2 regions of the Mycobacterium senriense genome follow, and region 2 is predicted to be linked to the other one. Evidence: predicted binding sites of a transcription regulator. Region 2 holds the regulator's gene; the other holds the start of a gene.

Region 1 (9,718 bases), 2.3 Mb from region 2:
TGTAGCGGGCGAGCCGGCGTCCCGACGGCGTTCCGGTCGGGTACAGCACGTTCACCCAGTGGTTGTACGACCACCCCGAGGTACCGATGTGTATGGTCACGGGCCGCTCAGCCGGTCACCCGCTGACGCACATCGTCGTCCAGCGACACCCTGACCAAAGCGGCGGCTAGCCGTGCATTGTCCCGCGGCGCAAGCGATCCCAGTTCCTTCGGCTCGGCGGGCAAGCCCAGCTGCTTGGCGGTGCCGGTGGCGCGGTCGTCGAAGTGCGGCCGCACCCACGTCCACACGTCCTGAACTTCACGAAGGTAGATGTCGGCACCGGTGTCGCCGATCCCCTTGAATTGCTTGAGCATTCGTTTGGCCGCGGCCGGGTCGTGCTGGCTGCGCTCGGCCAGCCGGCGCAGATCACCGGCGTAGTCGTCGCGAACCCGCCCGGCCATATCGGCCAGCCGGGTCGCCGAGCTCTCGTCGTAACGCACATAGTGCGCGCGTCCGAACGCGTCGATCATGGTCTGCCGGTCCGCCTGCTGCACGGCCTTGGGTGTCCGTAGGCCGGCTTTGAACAGTTCACGCGCGGCGGCCATGGCGATGCCCGCATCGATCGGCTTGCTGGCCAGCATGCACAGCACCAAAAGCTGGAACAGCGGCATCGGCTTGTCGCTCATCGTGATACGCGCCTGCGCGGCGTACGTCGTGCCGGCAACGTCGAGCAGTCGTCGCACCCGCTTGTCCATACGCACCCGCGTACCCGCGCCCTGCGCGAACAAACGGACCCGCTATTTGGGCGGCAGGCTGCGCGCGTAACCGACTCCGCGGGCGACCCAACTGTCAAGCTGGCGTTTGGTTTGCACGCCGCCGGCTGCAACGCGCAGTCAGCCGCGGGCTTCCCGCCCGGCCATCACCATCGGGCTGACGTGCGCACGCTCGACGAGCTTGTCGGTGTCCTGCGGCGGCACCCGCACCAGCAGCCCGCCCTGCCCGCTGACGGCCACCGACATGTTGCCGTTGATCAGAAATGCCAGGCCGCCGAACATGCGCTTTTCCTCGACGCCCGATTCGGTGCCCACGAGTTCGCGGATCCGGTTGGCCAGGTCTTCGTCGTAGGCCATGTTGCGACCCTAATCCCGCGGCCCGACATGTGTGGCCGCGTCAGTCCAGATCGACGCGGATTGTCAGCAGGTCGCTGCCCATCAGGCGCACCACCGCACTGTTCAGTCGCGGCAGGTTGCCCAGCCGCTGCACGGCGTCGTCGTCGGGCAGCAGGTGCGCGGTGCCGTTGCGCCACCGGCCGCCGACCCGCACGCGGACGGCGGGATCGGCTTTGATGTTGCGGACATAGTCCGAGTGCTCGCCGTGCTCGGAGACCATCCAGAACTGGTTGCCCACCACGCGCCCGCCCACCGCGGTGCGCCGGGGTTGTCCGCTCTTGCGGCCGGTGGTTTCCAACATGGTCATGGGCAACTGACGACCCACCGGGTTGACCACCAGCCGTTGAACGCGATGGACGACTTGCCGTTTCAGTTTCGCGAAGTCACTCATACCCCGCGATTCTGCCGCAACGGGAACGGCCGCCGCATGCGCGGCGGCCGTCTCGTTGTGCGGTACTACGTCACGTAGGCGACGAATTGACCACCGGGCAGGGAAAACGCCCACTGGTTTACGTCCGGGTCAAATACGCCCGGGTAGTCGCCCGGTTGGCCCCGCCCCGGGGAGACCGAAACCCTCTCGGCATCCGCCGGGGCGCGGCGTCAGCAACGGCTGAACCTGGGTTCAATCGGCGTCAGGCCGCCGCCGTGGCGGCGTTGGCCGCCGGTTCCAGCGCCTGCGCCACGATCTCGGCGACATCGGTCATGGGCCGCACGTCCAGCGTGTCGAGCACCTCGGCCGGCACGTCATCCAGGTCGGGCTCGTTGCGCGCCGGGATGAAAACCGTTGACAGACCGGCACGTTGGGCCGCGAGCAACTTCTGCTTGACGCCACCGATGGGCAGCACGCGGCCGTTCAGCGTGACCTCGCCGGTCATCCCGACGTCGGAGCGAACCTGGCGTCCGGTCGCCATCGACACCAGCGCGGTGACCATGGTGACACCGGCCGACGGGCCGTCCTTGGGCACCGCACCCGCGGGCACGTGCACGTGGATGCGCCGGTCCAGCGCCTCGGGGTCGACACCCAGCTCGGCAGCGTGGGAACGCACGTAGGACAGCGCAATCTGCGCCGACTCCTTCATCACGTCACCCAGCTGACCGGTCAGTTGCAGACCCGGCTCACCGTCGGTTGCGCCGGCCTCGATGTAGAGCACGTCGCCGCCAAGGCCCGTCACGGCCAGGCCGGTGGCTACGCCCGGCACCGCCGTGCGTTCGGCCGATTCCGGCATGAACCGCGGACGACCCAGGTAGTCAACGAGATCCGGCTCGTCGATGGACAGCGGCGCCGGGTCGGCGGCCAGCTTGGTGGTCGCCTTGCGCAGCGCCTTGGCCAGCAGTCGTTCGAACTGCCGCACTCCCGGCTCGCGGGTGTAGTCGGCGGCGATCTTGCGCAACGCGGCGTCTGTCACCGCGACCTCGTCCTCGGTCAGCGCCGCGCGCTCCCGCTGCCGGGGCAGCAGGTAGTCACGCGCGATGGCGACCTTGTCGTCCTCGGTGTAGCCGTCGATCTGCACCAGCTCCATGCGGTCCAGCAACGCCGACGGGATGTTCTCGATCACGTTGGCGGTGGCCAGGAACACCACGTCGGACAGATCCAGGTCCAAATCCAGGTAGTGATCCCGGAATGTGTGGTTCTGCGCGGGGTCCAGCACCTCGAGCAGCGCCGCGCTCGGGTCGCCGCGGTAGTCGGAACCGACCTTGTCGATTTCGTCTAGCAGCACAACGGGATTCATCGACCCGGCCTCGCCGATCGCACGCACGATGCGGCCCGGCAGCGCGCCGACGTAGGTGCGCCGGTGCCCGCGGATCTCGGCCTCGTCGCGCACACCGCCCAGGGCGACGCGAACGAACTTGCGGCCCAACGCCCGGGCCACGCTCTCGCCCAGCGATGTCTTACCGACGCCGGGAGGGCCGGCCAGCACCATCACCGCACCGGAGCCGCGGCCGCCGACCACCTGCAGCCCGCGCTGCGCGCGGCGCGCGCGCACGGCCAGGTATTCGACGATGCGGTCCTTGACGTCGTCCAGCCCGTGGTGGTCGGCGTCCAGGATCTCGCGCGCGGCCTGCAGATCCGTCGAGTCCTCGCTCTTGACGTTCCAGGGCAGGTCGAGCACGGTGTCCAGCCAGGTGCGGATCCAGCCGCTTTCCGGGCTCTGGTCGCTGGAGCGTTCCAGCTTGCCGACCTCACGCATGGCGGCTTCGCGCACCTTTTCGGGCAGCTCTGCCGCCTCCACGCGGGCGCGGTAGTCGTCCGAACCGTCGGGTTCGCCCTCGCCCAGTTCCTTGCGGATGGCGGCGAGCTGTTGGCGCAGCAGGAACTCCTTCTGCGTCTTCTCCATGCCCTCGCGCACGTCCTCGGCGATCTTGTCGCTGACCTCCACTTCGGCGAGATGGTCGCTGGTCCAATCGATCAGCACGCGCAACCGCTCGGCGACATCGACGGTCTCCAGCAGCTGCCGCTTCTGCGCGTTGGTCAGGTAGGACGCGTAACCGGAGGTGTCGGCCAACGCCGACGGGTCGGTCAGCCGATTGACGTAGTCGATGATCTCCCAGGCCTCGCGCCGTTGCAGCATGGCCAGCAGCAGCTTCTTGTACTCCGCCGTCATGGCCTTGATCTCGTCGGTCGTCTCGGCCTCGGGGACCTCGGTCACCTCGACCCACAGCGCCGCGCCGGGTCCGGACGCGCCCGCCCCGATCTGGGCCCTGCGCTCGCCGCGCACCACCGCGGCGGTGCCGCCGCCGGCGATGCGTCCGACCTGCAGGATCTTGGCGATCACGCCGTGTGAGGGGTAGCGGTCCTCGAGCCGGGGGGCGATCAGCAGCTGTCCCGATTCGCTCGCCTGAGCGGCGTCGATCGCCGCGCGGGCGGCGTCGTCCAGGGCGATCGGCACCACCATTCCGGGCAGCACGATGGTGTCAGTGACAAACAGCACCGGCACCGACTTGGCTTCAGCCATCAAATCCTCCAAAAGTTGAGTCTGATGCGCTTAACCCAGCCCGGCCACGGTTTGTTCCCGGCGACGCCTGGCCGTCACGAGTGTGCGGCCAGCCTCACATCGGGCAGCGAGTGTGCGGTTGGCTTCACACTGGCGGCTCGACCGGCCCCAACCGCTGCAGCTGCGTTACGTGGGTGGGCGACAACTCTTCGAGACAGGTGACGCCGAGTAACGCCATGGTCCGCAGAATTCCGCTGCGAAGGATCTCGATCGCGCGGCTCACCCCGGCCTCGCCGCCGGCCATCAGGCCGTACAGGTAGGCCCGCCCGACCAGCGTGCAGTGGGCGCCCAGCGCGATCGCGGCGACGATGTCGGCGCCGGACATGATGCCGGTGTCGACCAGGATCTCGGTGTGATTGCCGACTTCGCGCGCGACCGTGGGCAGCAGGTGGAAGGGGACCGGAGCCCGGTCCAATTGGCGCCCGCCATGATTGGACAACACAATGCCGTCGACGCCGCGGTCGACGACGGCGCGCGCATCCTCGAGTGTCTGAATCCCTTTCACCACGAGCTTGCCGGGCCACTGCGCCTTGATCCACTCCAGGTCGTCGAAGGTGAGGCTGGGATCGAACATGGTACTGAGGTATTCGGCGACCGTGCCCGGCCAGCGATCCAGCGAGGCGAATGCCAGCGGCTCGGTGGTCAGCAGATCGAACCACCATTTCGGGTGTGGCACCGCGTCGAGCACGGTGCGCAGCGTCAGCGTCGGCGGGATCGTCATGCCGTTGCGGTTATCGCGCAGCCGGGCACCGGAGACGGGAACGTCGACGGTGGCCAGCAATGTGTCGAATCCCGCGGCGGCGGCGCGCTTCACCAGCGTCATCGAGCGCTCGCGATCGCGCCACATGTAGAGCTGGAACCACTTTCGGCCCTGCGGGACGGCGGTGACCAGATCTTCGATCGCGCAGGTGCCCAGCGTGGACAGGGAAAACGGGATGCCCGCCCGGGCCGCCGCTTGCGCGCCGGCGATCTCGCCCTCGGTGTGCATCAATCGGGTGAAACCGGTGGGCGCGACCGCGAACGGCAACGCGACCGGCTGGCCCAGGACGTTCCAGCCGGCGGTGACTTGGGAGACGTCGCGCAGGATTGTCGGATGAAATTCGATGTCGCGGAACGCTTGTCGCGCACGTCGGATGGACAACTCGTCCTCGGCGGCGCCGTCGGTGTAGTCGAATGCCGCCCTGGGGGTGCGCCGTTTGGCGATCGCCCGCAGATCCTCGATGGTGTAGGCGGCCTCGAGCCGGCGCCTGGTCGCGTTGAACCTCGGCCGCTTGAATTGCAGCAGGGGCGTGAGGTCGCGCACTTTGGGCACTCGTCGTCGGACTGCCATATGTGCAACCGTAGTCATATGGAATCGGCAGGCGACCCGTTCGGTCTCAAACGATTTGTGGACGCACAGGAGCCGGTGTACGGCGACGTCGTGGCCGAGCTGCGGGCCGGCCGAAAACGCAGTCACTGGATGTGGTTCGTCTTCCCGCAACTGCGCGGGCTCGGCGGCAGCGCCATGGCGGTCCGGTTCGGCATCGCCTCACTCGAGGAAGCCGGCGCATACCTGGACCATGAGCTGCTGGGCCCGCGGTTGCGTGAGTGCTCCCGGCTGGTCACCGCCGTGCAGGGGCGCTCGATCGGCCAGATTTTCGGCTCGCCGGACGACCTCAAGCTGTGCTCGTCCATGACGCTGTTCGCCCGCGCCACCGACGACAACCAGGACTTCGTCGCGGTGCTCGACAAGTATTACGACGGCCGCCTGGACCCGCTGACCCTAGAGCGGCTGCCGACGGCCTGAACCCCGGCCTTAGGCCGGGCTCAGGATCCGCCAGCCCCCGGCCTCGACGATGACGGTGTCGACGACCTCGGGCGGCGGTGCCGCCGATCCGGCGATCACCTGCGCGCGGGCCGTGCCCAGCTTCGGCAGCGAAACGCGCAGCGGTTCGTCGTCGATGTTGAGCACCACCAGCAGCGCATCGTCGCCGTTGCGGGTCTCGTACACGTAGTGCCGGTTTTCCAGCAGCCGTGCGCTGGTGGACGCCGCATGCAGCCAGGGGTAGAGGCGACGCAACCCGACCAGATACTGGTGCAACCGCCAGGTGTCGACACCGAAGTCATCCAGTTGCAGTGGGGGAGAGCCGAACTCGGGTCGCACCGCATCGTCACCGCCGTACCGTTCTTCCTTCACACCACGGAAGCCGAGCTCGTCGCCGGCGTACACGCTGGGCACACCGCCGATGGTCAACAGCAGCACCAGCGCGTGGGCCACGTGCCCGGCGGAGTCCAACCGGCTGACGATGCGGGTGACGTCGTGGTTGCCGATGAACGTCAACGGCGAGAAGCAGGTCAGCAAGTCGTTGTGGCGCTGCAGCGCCCAATCGAGTTCGAAGAAGTTGCCGTCGTTGAGGCTGCTCCAGATCGCCTTCCACAGCTCGTATTGCGTGGCCGAGTCGAAGGTGGCGGCTTGCACGACGGCGGCGTAGTCGCCGTGGATGAGTTCGCCGACGAACCAGGCGTCCGGGTAGCGTTCGCGCACCCTCGGCAGCGTCGAGGCCCAGAAGTGTTGCGGCACGGCGTAAGCCGCATCGAGTCGCCAGCCGTCAGCGCCCCGCCCCAACCAGTGCGCCATCACGTCGACGGTGTAGTCGGCGACCTCGGGGTTGTCGTGGTTGAGGGTGATCAGCCCGGAGTGGCCCTCGAAGGTGTGAAAGCGGCCGGGGCGCCCGCGAAACCAGCGTGCGGCCGCGTCGTCGTCGGCCGCCGCGCGATAGCGTGCGAAATCCTCCCCGACGTGATTGAACACGCCGTCGAGCAGCACGCGCAGTCCGCGGCTATGTGCCTCGGCCACCAGCTGGTCGAAGTCGGCGTCATCACCCAACCGCGGATCGATGCGGTAATGGTCGGTTGTGTCGTAACCGTGTGTGCGCGAGGCGAAGACGGGTCCCAACGCGATGCCGGACGCCCCGAGTTCGATGGCATGGTCCAACCAGTCGACGAGCCGCCGCAACCGGTGTTGCTCCGGTTGCGGCGGCTCGTTTGACTGCGGTGCGGGGAATGCTCCCACGAACCCCAGCGGGTAGACCTGCCACCAGATGGCGTGCTGGACCCAGGCGGGTCCCCTCACGGCATTGGACACGGCGGCGCGATCAGCCGACGGTCGCCAGCGTCTGGGACGCGATGATCGCTTGTGCCACGCCGGAAACGATCGCCGCGGTCTTCAACGCCTCCTGGATGGTTTCCCGGCTGACCCCGGCTTCGCGCAGCGTGTGCTCGTGGGCGGCCACGCAGTCCGGGCATCCGTTGATCGACGACACCGCGAACGACCACAGTTCGAAGTTCACCTTGTCCACGCCCGGATTGGCGATGATGTTCATCCGCAACCCCGCGCGCAGGTCGTCGTACTTGCCGTCCAGGAAGCCGCGGCCACGGTAGAACACGTTGTTCATGCCCATGATCGAGGCGGCTCCCAGCGCCGCGTTGTATGCCTCGGCGGACAGGATGTCGGCCGCCTCGGATCCAATCTCGTTGAGCACCTGCGTATTCCGGGTCGCTGCGGCGCTGGCCAGCAACGTGCCCCACAGCTGCTCCTCGTTGAGCTCGGTGGTGCGGGTGATCGAGCCCAGGTTGAGCTTGAGATCCTTGGCGTACTCCGGTAGCGCTTCCTTGAGGTTTTCTACGCTCATCTCGCCTCCCAATCCGACCTTATGCGATCAGGCCGACTGCTTGAGCAGCTCGGTGGCGTCCAGCGTCGGGTCACCCTTACGCCAGTTGCAGGCGCACAGCTCGTCGGACTGCAGGGCGTCGAGGACGCGCAGCACCTCTTCGACGTTGCGGCCCACGGAACCCGCGGTGACCGAAACGAACTGGATCTCGTTGTTCGGGTCGACGAGGAAGGTCGCCCGGTCGGCCACGCCGTCGGCGTTGAGCACACCGGTGCCCAGGCTGAGCTCCCGCTTGATGTCCGAGAGCATCGGGAAGGGCAGCTTCTTCAGGTCCTCGTGCTGGGCACGCCAGTTGAAGTGCACGAACTCGCTGTCGATCGAGACACCCAGCACCTGCGCGTCGCGGTCTTCGAACTCGTCGTTGAGCTTGCCGAACGCGGCAATCTCGGTGGGGCATACGAAGGTGAAGTCCTTCGGCCAGAAGAACACCACGCGCCACTTGCCGGCGTGGTCCTCGTTGGTGACGGTGGTGAAGTAGTCCTCAGGCTGCTTGGCGTCGACCTTGGACAGATCGCCCGCGATCAACGCAGTGAGCTCGTAGGCGGGGAACTGGTCGCCGATGGTCAGCAGAGGCATGTCGCTCCTTTTTTGGATTTACTCAAGATTAGCTTTCCTTCACCATGCTGCCGCGTACCCTAGTTGAAGTAAAGGTGATATTTCCCACTAGACTTATAGGCATGCCCGATAAGAGTTATCAGCCCACTATTGCCGGCCTGCGCGCGTTCGTCGCAGTCGCCGAGAAGCGCCAATTCAGCAGCGCTGCAACGTTTCTCGGCGTAAGCCAGTCGACGTTGTCGCAGGCACTGGCGGCGCTGGAAGCCGGGCTGGGCACCCAGCTCGTTGAGCGCTCCACCCGGCGTGTCTTCTTGACAGCGGAAGGAGCCCAGCTGCTGGCGCGCGCCCAGGCCGTCGTCGAGGCGGCGGATGCATTCAGCGCCGCGGCCGCGGGCTCGTCGGACCCGCTGCGGGCAGGCATTCGGCTGGGGCTGATACCCACGGTGGCGCCCTATGTGCTGCCGACCGTGCTGGCCGGCGTCGTCGAGGAGCTGCCGGGGCTCACGCTGCGGGTGACCGAAGACCAGACCGAGCGCCTGTTGGCGGTGTTGCGCGAGGGCGCCCTGGACGCGGCCCTGATCGCCTTGCCCGCCGAGGGCGCAGGCGTCACCGCGATCCCGATCTATGACGAGGATTTCGTGCTCGCCCTGCCTCCGGGCCATCCGCTGGCGGGCAAGCGCCGGGTGCCGGCCACCGCCCTGGCCGACCTGCCGCTGCTGTTGCTGGATGAGGGACATTGCCTGCGCGATCAGGCACTCGACGTCTGCCACAAGGCGGGTGTGCGGGCGGAGCTGGCCAACACCCGGGCCGCGTCATTGGCGACCGCGGTGCAATGTGTGACCGGCGGTCTGGGCGTCACGCTCATACCCCAGAGCGCGGTGCCGGTCGAGGCGTCCCGAAGCCGTCTGGGCCTCGCGCAGTTCGCGGCACCGCGCCCGGGGCGGCGGATCGGTTTGGTTTTCCGCTCGTCGAGCGGACGCGACGAGTCCTATCGCCGGCTGGCCGCGCTCATCGGCCGGTTGATCGGCAGCCAGCACCAGGTCCGGCTGGTCAAATAGCCGGCCGGCGACTGTAAGTTCTGCGTATGGAGAAGGTCATCGCTGTGCTGATGCGTGCCGAGCCGGACGACGCGTGGTGCGCCCGGCAACGGGGCCACGTCGCCGACGCGCTGCTGCAACTGGGCGTCGCCGGGCTGCAGTTGAACGTTCGTGACAGCACCGTGCGCCACTCGCTGATGACACTGACAACCTTGGACCCACCGGTGGCCGCCGTGGTGAGCATGTGGACCCAGCAGTGCTACGGCGACCAGACG
Region 2 (9,718 bases):
CTGCAGGTCGTGCAGTCCGGGGTGTCGGCCACCATCAAGGCGCTCGAACGCGAACTGGGCGCCGAACTGTTCGTCCGGGGCGCGGCCGGCGTGGCACTGAGCCCCGCCGGCGAAGCGCTGCGGCCCCACGCCCGGGCCACCCTCGACGCCGTCCGCGCGGCCAAGGACGCGGTCGGCGCGGCCCGGGGCACCGTGCGCGGCACCGTCACGGTCGGGACGTTGACGTCGGTCAGCGTCATCGACGTGCCGACCGTACTCGCCGAGCTGCACGCCCGCCATCCCGAAGTCGTGGTTCACCTGCGCGCGGCCAGCGCCGGGTCGGCCGGTCTGGCCGGTCAGCTGCGCGACGGCGACCTCGACGTCGCCTTCCTGGTCTTCACCGGTCCGCCCCCGGCTGACCTGAACACCCGGCTCGTCGCCTCGGTGCCCCTGCTGCTGGTCGTCCCCGCCGAGCACCCGCTGGCCCGGCGCAAGGCGGTTTCGCTGGCCGATTTGGCGGGCATGTCGTTCGTCGACGGGCCGCCGGGATACGGCAACCGCGCCGTGGTCGACAACGCGTTCGCGGCCGCGGGTGTCGAGCGGACCGTCGCGGTGGAGGTTGCCGACATCGGCACCGCGGCGACCTGCATCCGCAAGGGGCTGGGGATCGGTTTTCTGAGCTGGTCCATCCTCGAGGGCATCGACAGCTCGGGCTTGGTCAGCGTCCGGATCACCGGGCCTGACCTGCTGTGGCGGCTCTATGTCGCGACCTCGGCCACCCGGCAGGCGAGCGCGGCCACCCAGGCGCTGCTCGCGCTGATCGAGGAAGTTGCCGGCGAGGCCTCGAATATCTAGCCACCCCGGGGAACAAGGCGGGACCAACCGCCGTTAACATGATCGACAAGTTGAGCGAACCACACTCAATACTGGGTTGACAGCCCACCGGCCTAAAGGGCAGGCTTGAGCCTGGTTCACTCAGCATAGTGGCACCAAACAAGCTCTACACATTCAGGAGGAATCACTATGGCTCGTGCGGTCGGTATCGACCTCGGGACCACCAACTCCGTCGTCGCAGTCCTCGAGGGCGGTGACCCGGTCGTCGTCGCCAACTCCGAGGGTTCGCGGACCACGCCGTCCATCGTCGCGTTCGCGCGCAACGGTGAGGTGCTCGTCGGGCAGCCCGCCAAGAACCAGGCGGTCACCAACGTCGACCGCACCATCCGTTCGGTCAAGCGGCACATGGGCACCGACTGGTCCATCGAGATCGATGACAAGAAATACACCGCTCAGGAGATCAGCGCCCGCGTGCTGATGAAGCTGAAGCGCGACGCCGAGGCGTATCTGGGTGAGGACGTCACCGACGCGGTCGTCACCGTGCCGGCGTACTTCAACGACGCCCAGCGTCAGGCAACCAAGGAAGCCGGCCAGATCGCCGGCCTGAACGTGCTGCGCATCGTCAACGAGCCGACCGCGGCCGCGCTGGCCTACGGCCTGGACAAGGGCGAGAAGGAACAGACCATCCTGGTCTTCGACCTCGGTGGCGGTACGTTCGACGTGTCGCTGCTCGAGATCGGCGAGGGTGTGGTCGAGGTCCGCGCCACCAGTGGTGACAACCACCTCGGTGGGGACGACTGGGACGACCGCGTCGTCGAGTGGCTGGTCGACAAGTTCAAGGGCACCAGCGGAATTGACCTGACCAAGGACAAGATGGCGATGCAGCGGCTGCGTGAGGCCGCCGAGAAGGCCAAGATCGAGCTCTCGAGTTCGCAGAGCACCTCGATCAACCTGCCCTACATCACCGTCGACGCGGACAAGAACCCGCTGTTCCTCGACGAGCAGCTGACCCGCGCCGAATTCCAGCGCATCACACAGGATCTGCTGGACCGCACCCGCAAGCCCTTCCAGTCCGTGATCAAGGACGCCGGTATCTCGGTCTCCGAAATCGACCACGTCGTTCTGGTGGGTGGTTCCACCCGCATGCCCGCGGTGACCGAACTGGTCAAGGAGCTCACCGGAGGCAAGGAGCCCAACAAGGGCGTCAACCCCGACGAGGTCGTGGCCGTAGGTGCCGCACTGCAGGCGGGTGTCCTCAAGGGTGAGGTGAAAGACGTTCTGCTGCTTGATGTTACGCCGCTGAGCCTGGGTATCGAGACCAAGGGCGGCGTGATGACCAAGCTCATCGAGCGCAACACCACCATCCCCACCAAGCGGTCGGAGACCTTCACCACGGCCGACGACAACCAGCCGTCGGTGCAGATCCAGGTGTTCCAGGGTGAGCGCGAAATCGCTTCGCACAACAAGCTGCTCGGCTCCTTCGAGTTGACCGGCATCCCGCCGGCTCCGCGCGGCGTCCCGCAGATCGAGGTCACCTTCGACATCGACGCCAACGGCATCGTGCACGTCACGGCCAAGGACAAGGGCACCGGCAAGGAGAACACGATCAAAATCCAGGAGGGCTCCGGCCTGTCCAAGGAGGAGATCGATCGGATGATCAAGGACGCCGAGGCGCACGCCGAGGAGGATCGTCAGCGTCGCGAAGAGGCCGACGTCCGCAACCAGGCCGAATCGCTGGTCTACCAGACGGAGAAGTTCGTCAAGGATCAGCGCGAGGCCGAGGGCGGCTCGAAGGTCCCCGAGGACACCCTGTCCAAGGTCGACGCCGCGATCGCCGAGGCCAAGGCGGCCCTGGGCGGCACCGACATCGCCGCGATCAAGGCGGCGATGGAGAAACTGGGCCAGGAGTCCCAGGCGCTCGGTCAGGCGATCTACGAGGCCACCCAGGCCTCCGGTGAGCAGCCCGGTGGCGGCGCGGCCGGCGGCCCGGCGGGGTCCGCTGACGACGTCGTGGACGCGGAGGTGGTCGACGATGACCGGGAGTCCAAGTGACGGAAAGCAACCCACAGGAACAGGTGACGGTCACCGACAAGCGGCGAATCGATCCTGAGACCGGTGAAGTACGGCAGGTCCCCCCTCCCGGCGATACGCCGGGAGGGGCGCCGGCCGGCGAGACGGCGACCCAACCCGACGGCAAAGTCGCCGAGCTCACCGCCGATCTGCAACGGGTGCAGGCCGACTTCGCCAACTACCGCAAGCGGGCGCTGCGCGACCAACAGGCCGCGGCGGACCGGGCCAAGGCGGCCGTCGTCAATCAATTGCTGGGCGTGCTCGACGATCTCGACCGGGCACGCAAGCACGGTGATCTGGAATCCGGACCGCTGAAATCGGTGGCCGACAAGCTGGAGACCGCGCTGACCGGCCTTGGCTTGACGGCGTTCGGCGAGGAGGGCGAGGACTTCGACCCGGTGCTGCACGAAGCCGTTCAGCACGAAGGCGATGGCTCCCGACCGGTGATCGGCACCGTCATGCGACAGGGCTACAAACTGGGTGAGCAGGTGCTGCGCCACGCTCTGGTCGGCGTCGTCGACACGGTTGACGAGGACGGCGATACGGCGGGCGCTACCGGTGAGTCCGCCGCGGCGGCTGGGGCAACCGAGCCGGCCGAATCGGGCGATAACCCCGGCACATCCGGTGACTAGACCACACAATCAGCACAACAGAAGAGAGAAAGGTGAGGAGGTGACGCGACATGGCCCAGCGTGAATGGGTCGAAAAGGACTTCTATAAGGAGCTGGGCGTCTCCTCTGACGCCAGTCCCGAAGAGATCAAACGCGCCTACCGCAAGTTGGCGCGCGATCTGCACCCGGACGCCAACCCCGACAACCCCGCCGCCGGCGAACGCTTCAAAGCGGTCTCCGAGGCGCACAACGTCTTGTCGGATCCGGCCAAGCGCAAGGAATACGACGAAACCCGAAGGCTGTTCGCCGGCGGTGGTTTCGGCGGGCGCCGGTTCGACAGCGGCGGGTTCGGCGGCTTCAACGTCGGCGGTGACGGCGCTGAGTTCAACCTCAACGATTTGTTCGATGCCGCCGGCCGAAGCGGCGGCACCAACATCGGTGACCTGTTCGGCGGCTTGTTCGGGCGCGGGGCGGGCGCCCGGCCCAGCCGGCCGCGCCGCGGCAATGACCTCGAGACCGAAACCCAGCTGGATTTCGTCGAGGCCGCCAAGGGCGTGGCGATGCCGCTGCGGCTGACCAGCCCGGCTCCGTGCACCAACTGCCATGGCAGTGGGGCGCGGCCGGGCACCAGCCCGAAGGTGTGTCCCACCTGTAACGGCTCCGGCGTGATCAACCGCAACCAGGGCGCGTTCGGCTTCTCCGAGCCGTGCACCGACTGCCGGGGCAGCGGCTCGATCATCGAGCACCCCTGCGACGAGTGCAAGGGCACCGGCGTCACCACCCGCACCCGCACCATCAACGTGCGGATCCCGCCGGGCGTCGAGGACGGACAGCGCATCCGGCTGCCCGGCCAGGGCGAGGCGGGGTTGCGCGGTGCGCCGTCGGGTGACCTGTACGTGACGGTGCACGTGCGCCCGGACAAGGTGTTCGGACGCGACGGCGACGACCTCACGGTGACCGTTCCCGTCAGCTTCACCGAGTTGGCCTTGGGCTCAACCATTTCGGTACCCACGCTGGACGGCAAGGTCGGCGTCCGGGTGCCCAAGGGCACCGCCGACGGCCGCATCCTGCGGGTGCGTGGACGTGGCGTGCCCAAGCGCAGCGGCGGCAACGGGGACCTGCTGGTGACCGTAAAGGTCGCCGTGCCACCCAATTTGGAGGGCGCGGCCCAGGAGGCGCTGGAGGCGTACGCCGCTGCCGAGCGCGCCAGCGGCTTCGACCCCCGGGCGGGATGGGCGGGTAACCGCTGATGGCCAAGAACCGCAAAGAGGATGCCCGGACCTTCTTGATCTCGGTGGCCGCCGAGCTGGCCGGCATGCACGCCCAGACGCTGCGTACCTATGACCGCCTCGGCCTGGTCAGTCCCCGCCGGACTTCCGGTGGGGGACGGCGGTATTCGGAGCACGACGTCGACCTGCTGCGTGAGGTGCAACGGCTCTCGCAGGACGAGGGGGTCAACCTCGCCGGCATCAAGCGCATCATCGAGCTGACCAATCAGGTCGAGGCGCTGCAGGCCCGGGTCAAGGAGTTGACCGAGGAGCTGGCGCAGACCCGGGGCAGCCAGCGCCGCGATGTGGCCGTGGTGCCCAAGAGCACCGCGCTGGTGGTGTGGCAGCCGCGCCGGGGACGCTAATTCCCGCTCGGTTTCACTTTCGCCCCAGGGGTTCCTGTCTCCGGAGGCATACGAAGTTCGCGAAAGCGCTAGCGCATCTGCTAGCGCTTTTCGCATGCACCTAGTGACCACCAGACAGCGACTCCAGTGACACAAGTGGTCACTGGGATCACACCCGGATCGAAAACTGCGTGACCGCCGGCTCGCCCGGCCGCGCGCAGCGGTAACCGCCCCGGCGCAGCGCGTCGGTCGGTGCGGTCATGGGTTCGAAGCACACGATGGCCTTCGCGGGGTCGTCGACCGGCGGCGCGAAAATCTGCGTCGCCGGGTAGCCGTGTTCGAAGTGCACCTCGATGCGGCGCCCGCCGCCGGATACCGCGAACACCGACCCCTCGGCCACCTGGTCGTAGGCGTCGTCGAAAGCCTTGTCGCCCAACGCCTCTTCGCGCGCCGGCGCCGGCTCGGAATCGCCCGTCGGCAGGCCTTTCTCGTCGAGGCCAAGATGCCGCAACGGCGGTGTCTCGATGACCCAGTCGGCCCGCGGCGCATCGGGCAGCTGCAGATAGGGGTGGAACCCGAAGCACAGCGGCACCGCCCGGTCGCCGGTCGCGGTGACCGTGGTCCGGACCCTCAGCGTCCGGTCGGCCAGCTCGGCCGTCACCGTCAGCACATGCGGATACGGGAAGCTGGCCAGCAGTCGGGGATCGGCGCCGAAATCCAGTTCGGCGGTCAGCTCGTTGGCCGTCTCGGCCGTCACTTGCCACCCGGGGTAGGCGGCCAGGACGCCGTGGATCGGTAGCCCGTTGGGGTCGGCGCGCACACCGTTTTCTCCCGGCGTCAGGGTCACGGTGACGTCCTGCGCGGTATAGCTGTTCTCGCTCAATCGATTTGCCCACGGATACAGAATCGGGATGCCCATCGTCTTGCCGTCCGAGATGTAGGCGTCCAGGCCGCGGCGCTGGCCCAGCAGCTCGACACCGGCGTCGCGCAGCGACGTGCCGATCATCCCCGCCTCGGGGATGAACTGCGCGACCACCGGCGACGAGGGATCGTGCAGGGTGACGACGTGCATGGCTACCTCCATAGCGGGTCATGTGTAATGTGTTCGGGCGGAGCGCCTTTGGCGATCAGGGCGGCCTTGGTGGCGCTGACCATCGCCGGGCCGCCGCAGACCAGGATCTGCCGATCGCCCCAGCCGCCGTACTTGGTCACCACGTCGGGCAGCCGCCCGAGCTGATGGACGTGCAGGCCGCGCGGCGGTGTGACGTCGGGATAGTCTGCGGCCCAAGAGGGGTCGCTGTTGTATTCCGAGACGGGCGAGACCGACAGCCACGGATTGTGCGAGGCGACCTGCCACAGGGTCGGCAGGTCGTAGAGTTCGCAGCGGTAGCGGGCGCCGAAGAACAGATGTATCCGCGGGTTCACCGCGAACCGGGCCAGGTCCATGATCAGCGCCCGCAGCGGCGCGAGGCCGGTGCTGCCGGCGACCATCAGCACGTCGCCGCCCTCGCGGTCGACCCGCAGGCCGCCGTGGGGGCTCGACATCCGCCACCGGTCGCCGGTGCGGGTTTCATTGACGATCGCGGGGCTGACCAGGCCGCCGGGAACCAGGCGGACGTGAAACTCGATCCCGCCGCCGGGGTCGGGCGGAATCGCGGGACTCAGATACCGCCAGCGGTGCGGGCATTGGGGCACGTGGACGTTGACGTACTGGCCGGGGTGGTAGTCCATCGGCTGATCGAGCTGCAGCCGGACCACGGCCAGATCCCGCGACACCCGCAGGTGCTCGACGACGGTGCCGTCCCACCAGGCGGGCCCCTCCTCGGCGTCCGCGGCGCCGCTCATCACCCCGGTGATCAGGTTCAGCGACTGCCTGGCCGTCGCGTCGACGGCGTCGGTCCAGGCCGCACCCACCTGGGTACGCAGCGTCGCCAGCAACGCACGCCGCAGGGTGTCGTAATGCGGCGCCAGCACACCGTATTTGCGGTGATCGCGGCCGAGCTGGGCCAGGAACGCCACCGGCTCCTGGGCGCGGCGCGCGACCAGCTCGCCGTACACCCAGTGCAGCGCGTGGCCGAAAGCGAGCCGCTGGGCGGCCATTTCGGGCGGGAACAGATCGCGCACCGAGCCGTCGAGGGCGAACCAATGGTCGTAGACGCGGTGGACGAGCGCACCGGGATCGCCGATCGAGGCCGACTCGCCCGGTGCGAAGGCGTCGCGCAGCACCCGCAGTGCGTCGACGTCCTCCAGGCTCACGGGCCCCGATTCTAGGCTCGGGCGCCGGTGACTCAGCCCTGTCGGACGATGTTGGTGGTCCCGACGTTGTCGACCTTGGGCGAACCCCAGTGATAGAGAACGATGTTGCCTGTCCCCGACGCGCTCACCGCATCGGTGCTGTCGACCGCGATGTGGTTGCCGCTGCCGGACACGCTGACACTGGTGCAGTGCCCGGTGAGGGTGATGGTGTTCTTCTGTCCGCTTACCGACAGGTAGCCGGCGTGACAGGGGATCGTCTTCGTCATGCCGGACCCGCTGACCTGCAGCGTGCCGGACTCCGGCACCGTCGTCGAGGGGGTGCCGCCAGCGAGATCGGTGTGGAATCCGACCGCGATCAGCCCCGCGAGCGCCAGTCCGGCGGCCACGGCGGCGAGCCAAAAGCTCGGGGAAGCGCGGCGCGGGGTCGTGACGAGCCCGGCGCCGGCCTGGTCGGGGTGCTGCGTCGTCTGTGTCATCGGAACGGGGGTACCCCGTACGCCGTATCGCTCAAAACTCGATAGAGTTGAGCGGAACAGACTCAACCTTGACGGCGTTGAACAACCAGACAAGCATTTTTGCAAACCCTTTTGTACCTGAACGGAGCTCGTCGTGGACTCTTTCAACCCGACCACCAAGACCCAAGCGGCGCTGACTTCGGCGCTGCAGGCGGCCTCGGCCGCCGGTAACCCCGAGATCCGGCCCGCGCACCTGCTGATGGCCCTGCTGACCCAGGCGGACGGCATCGCCGCGCCGCTGCTCGAGGCCGTCGGCGTCGACCCGGCCGCCATTCGCGCCGAAACCGAGCGGGTGCTGGAGCGGCTGCCGCAGATCAGCGGCGCCAGCTCGCAACCGCAGCTGTCGCGCGAGTCGCTGGCCGCCGTCACCACCGCCCAGCACCTGGCCACCGAGATGAACGACGAGTACGTCTCGACCGAGCACCTGCTGGTCGGCCTGGCCACCGGCGACTCCGACGTCGCCAAGCTGTTGACCGGCCACGGCGCCTCGCCCCAGGCGCTGCGCGACGGGTTCGTCAAGGTGCGCGGCAGCGGCCGGGTCACCAGCCCCGAACCGGAGGCGACCTATCAGGCGCTGGAGAAGTACTCGACCGACCTGACCGAGCGGGCCCGCGAAGGCAAACTCGACCCGGTCATCGGGCGGGACAACGAGATTCGCCGCGTCGTGCAGGTGCTGTCGCGGCGCACCAAGAACAACCCGGTGCTGATCGGTGAGCCCGGCGTCGGCAAGACCGCGATCGTGGAGGGCCTGGCCCAGCGCATCGTGGCCGGCGACGTGCCCGAGAGCCTGCGCGACAAGACCGTCATCAGCCTGGACCTGGGCTCGATGGTGGCCGGTGCGAAGTACCGCGGTGAGTTCGAGGAGCGCCTCAAGGCCGTCCTCGACGACATCAAGAACTCCGCCGGGCAGATCATCACCTTCATCGACGAGCTGCACACCATCGTCGGGGCCGGCGCGACCGGCGAGGGCGCGATGGACGCCGGCAACATGATCAAGCCGATGCTGGCCCGCGGCGAGCTGCGGCTGGTCGGCGCCACCACGCTCGACGAGTACCGCAAGTACATCGAGAAGGACGCCGCGCTGGAGCGCCGCTTCCAGCAGGTGCTGGTCGGCGAGCCGTCGGTGGAGGACACCGTCGGCATCCTGCGCGGGCTGAAGGACCGCTACGAGGTGCACCACGGGGTGCGCATCACCGACTCGGCCCTGGTGGCCGCGGCGACGCTGTCCGATCGCTACATCACCGCGCGCTTCCTGCCGGACAAGGCCATCGACCTGGTCGACGAGGCCGCCAGCCGGCTGAAGATGGAGATCGACTCGCGGCCCGTCGAGATCGACGAGGTCGAGCGGCTGGTGCGCCGCCTCGAGATCGAAGAGATGGCGCTGGCCAAGGAAGAGGACGAGGCGTCCAAGGAGCGGCTGGAGAAGCTGCGCTCGGAGCTGGCCGACCAGAAGGAGAAGCTGTCCGAGCTCACCACCCGCTGGCAGAACGAGAAGAACGCTATCGACGTCGTGCGTGAGCTCAAGGAACAGCTGGACACGCTGCGCGGGGAGTCCGAGCGCGCCGAGCGTGACGGCGACCTGGCCAAGGCCGCCGAGCTGCGCTACGGGCGCATCCCCGAGGTGGAGAAAAAGCTCGACGCCGCGCTGCCGCAGGCCGAGGCCCGCGAGAACGTGATGCTCAAGGAGGAGGTCGGTCCCGACGACATCGCCGAGGTGGTCTCGGCGTGGACCGGAATCCCGGCCGGGCGGATGCTCGAGGGCGAGACGGCCAAGCTGCTGCGCATGGAAGACGAGCTGGGCCGGCGCGTCATTGGCCAGAAGAAGGCGGTGACGGCGGTCT

Evidence for each region. The regulator HspR, encoded in region 2, represses chaperone genes until heat shock. The targets are predictions, from matches to a motif close to ANNTGAGTNNNNNNNACTCANNT.
Region 1: a site for HspR is predicted at 4,116-4,138, ahead of lon (endopeptidase La). Genes of this name have one in related genera too.

Annotation. Positions count from the first base shown of each region.
Region 1 is NZ_AP024828.1:4,533,643-4,543,360, reverse strand. It holds gene MTY59_RS21370 (DUF72 domain-containing protein) at 1-100, opposite strand, end outside; gene MTY59_RS21365 (endonuclease) at 108-734, opposite strand; partial or broken gene MTY59_RS21360 (TfoX/Sxy family protein) at 777-1,109, opposite strand; gene MTY59_RS21355 (nitroreductase family deazaflavin-dependent oxidoreductase) at 1,150-1,539, opposite strand; gene lon (endopeptidase La) at 1,781-4,102, opposite strand; gene MTY59_RS21345 (alpha-hydroxy acid oxidase) at 4,227-5,471, opposite strand; gene MTY59_RS21340 (DUF1810 domain-containing protein) at 5,490-5,927, shown strand; gene MTY59_RS21335 (alpha-amylase family glycosyl hydrolase) at 5,937-7,253, opposite strand; gene MTY59_RS21330 (alkyl hydroperoxide reductase) at 7,276-7,812, opposite strand; gene MTY59_RS21325 (peroxiredoxin) at 7,840-8,427, opposite strand; gene MTY59_RS21320 (hydrogen peroxide-inducible genes activator) at 8,529-9,464, shown strand; gene MTY59_RS21315 (EthD domain-containing protein) at 9,491-9,718, shown strand, end outside.
Region 2 is NZ_AP024828.1:1,047,964-1,057,681, reverse strand. It holds gene MTY59_RS05150 (LysR family transcriptional regulator) at 1-834, shown strand, start outside; gene dnaK (molecular chaperone DnaK) at 1,003-2,865, shown strand; gene grpE (nucleotide exchange factor GrpE) at 2,862-3,515, shown strand; gene dnaJ (molecular chaperone DnaJ) at 3,566-4,744, shown strand; gene MTY59_RS05130 (heat shock protein transcriptional repressor HspR) at 4,744-5,127, shown strand; gene MTY59_RS05125 (aldose 1-epimerase) at 5,276-6,178, opposite strand; gene MTY59_RS05120 (FAD-binding oxidoreductase) at 6,181-7,362, opposite strand; gene MTY59_RS05115 (DUF3060 domain-containing protein) at 7,395-7,838, opposite strand; gene clpB (ATP-dependent chaperone ClpB) at 7,972-9,718, shown strand, end outside.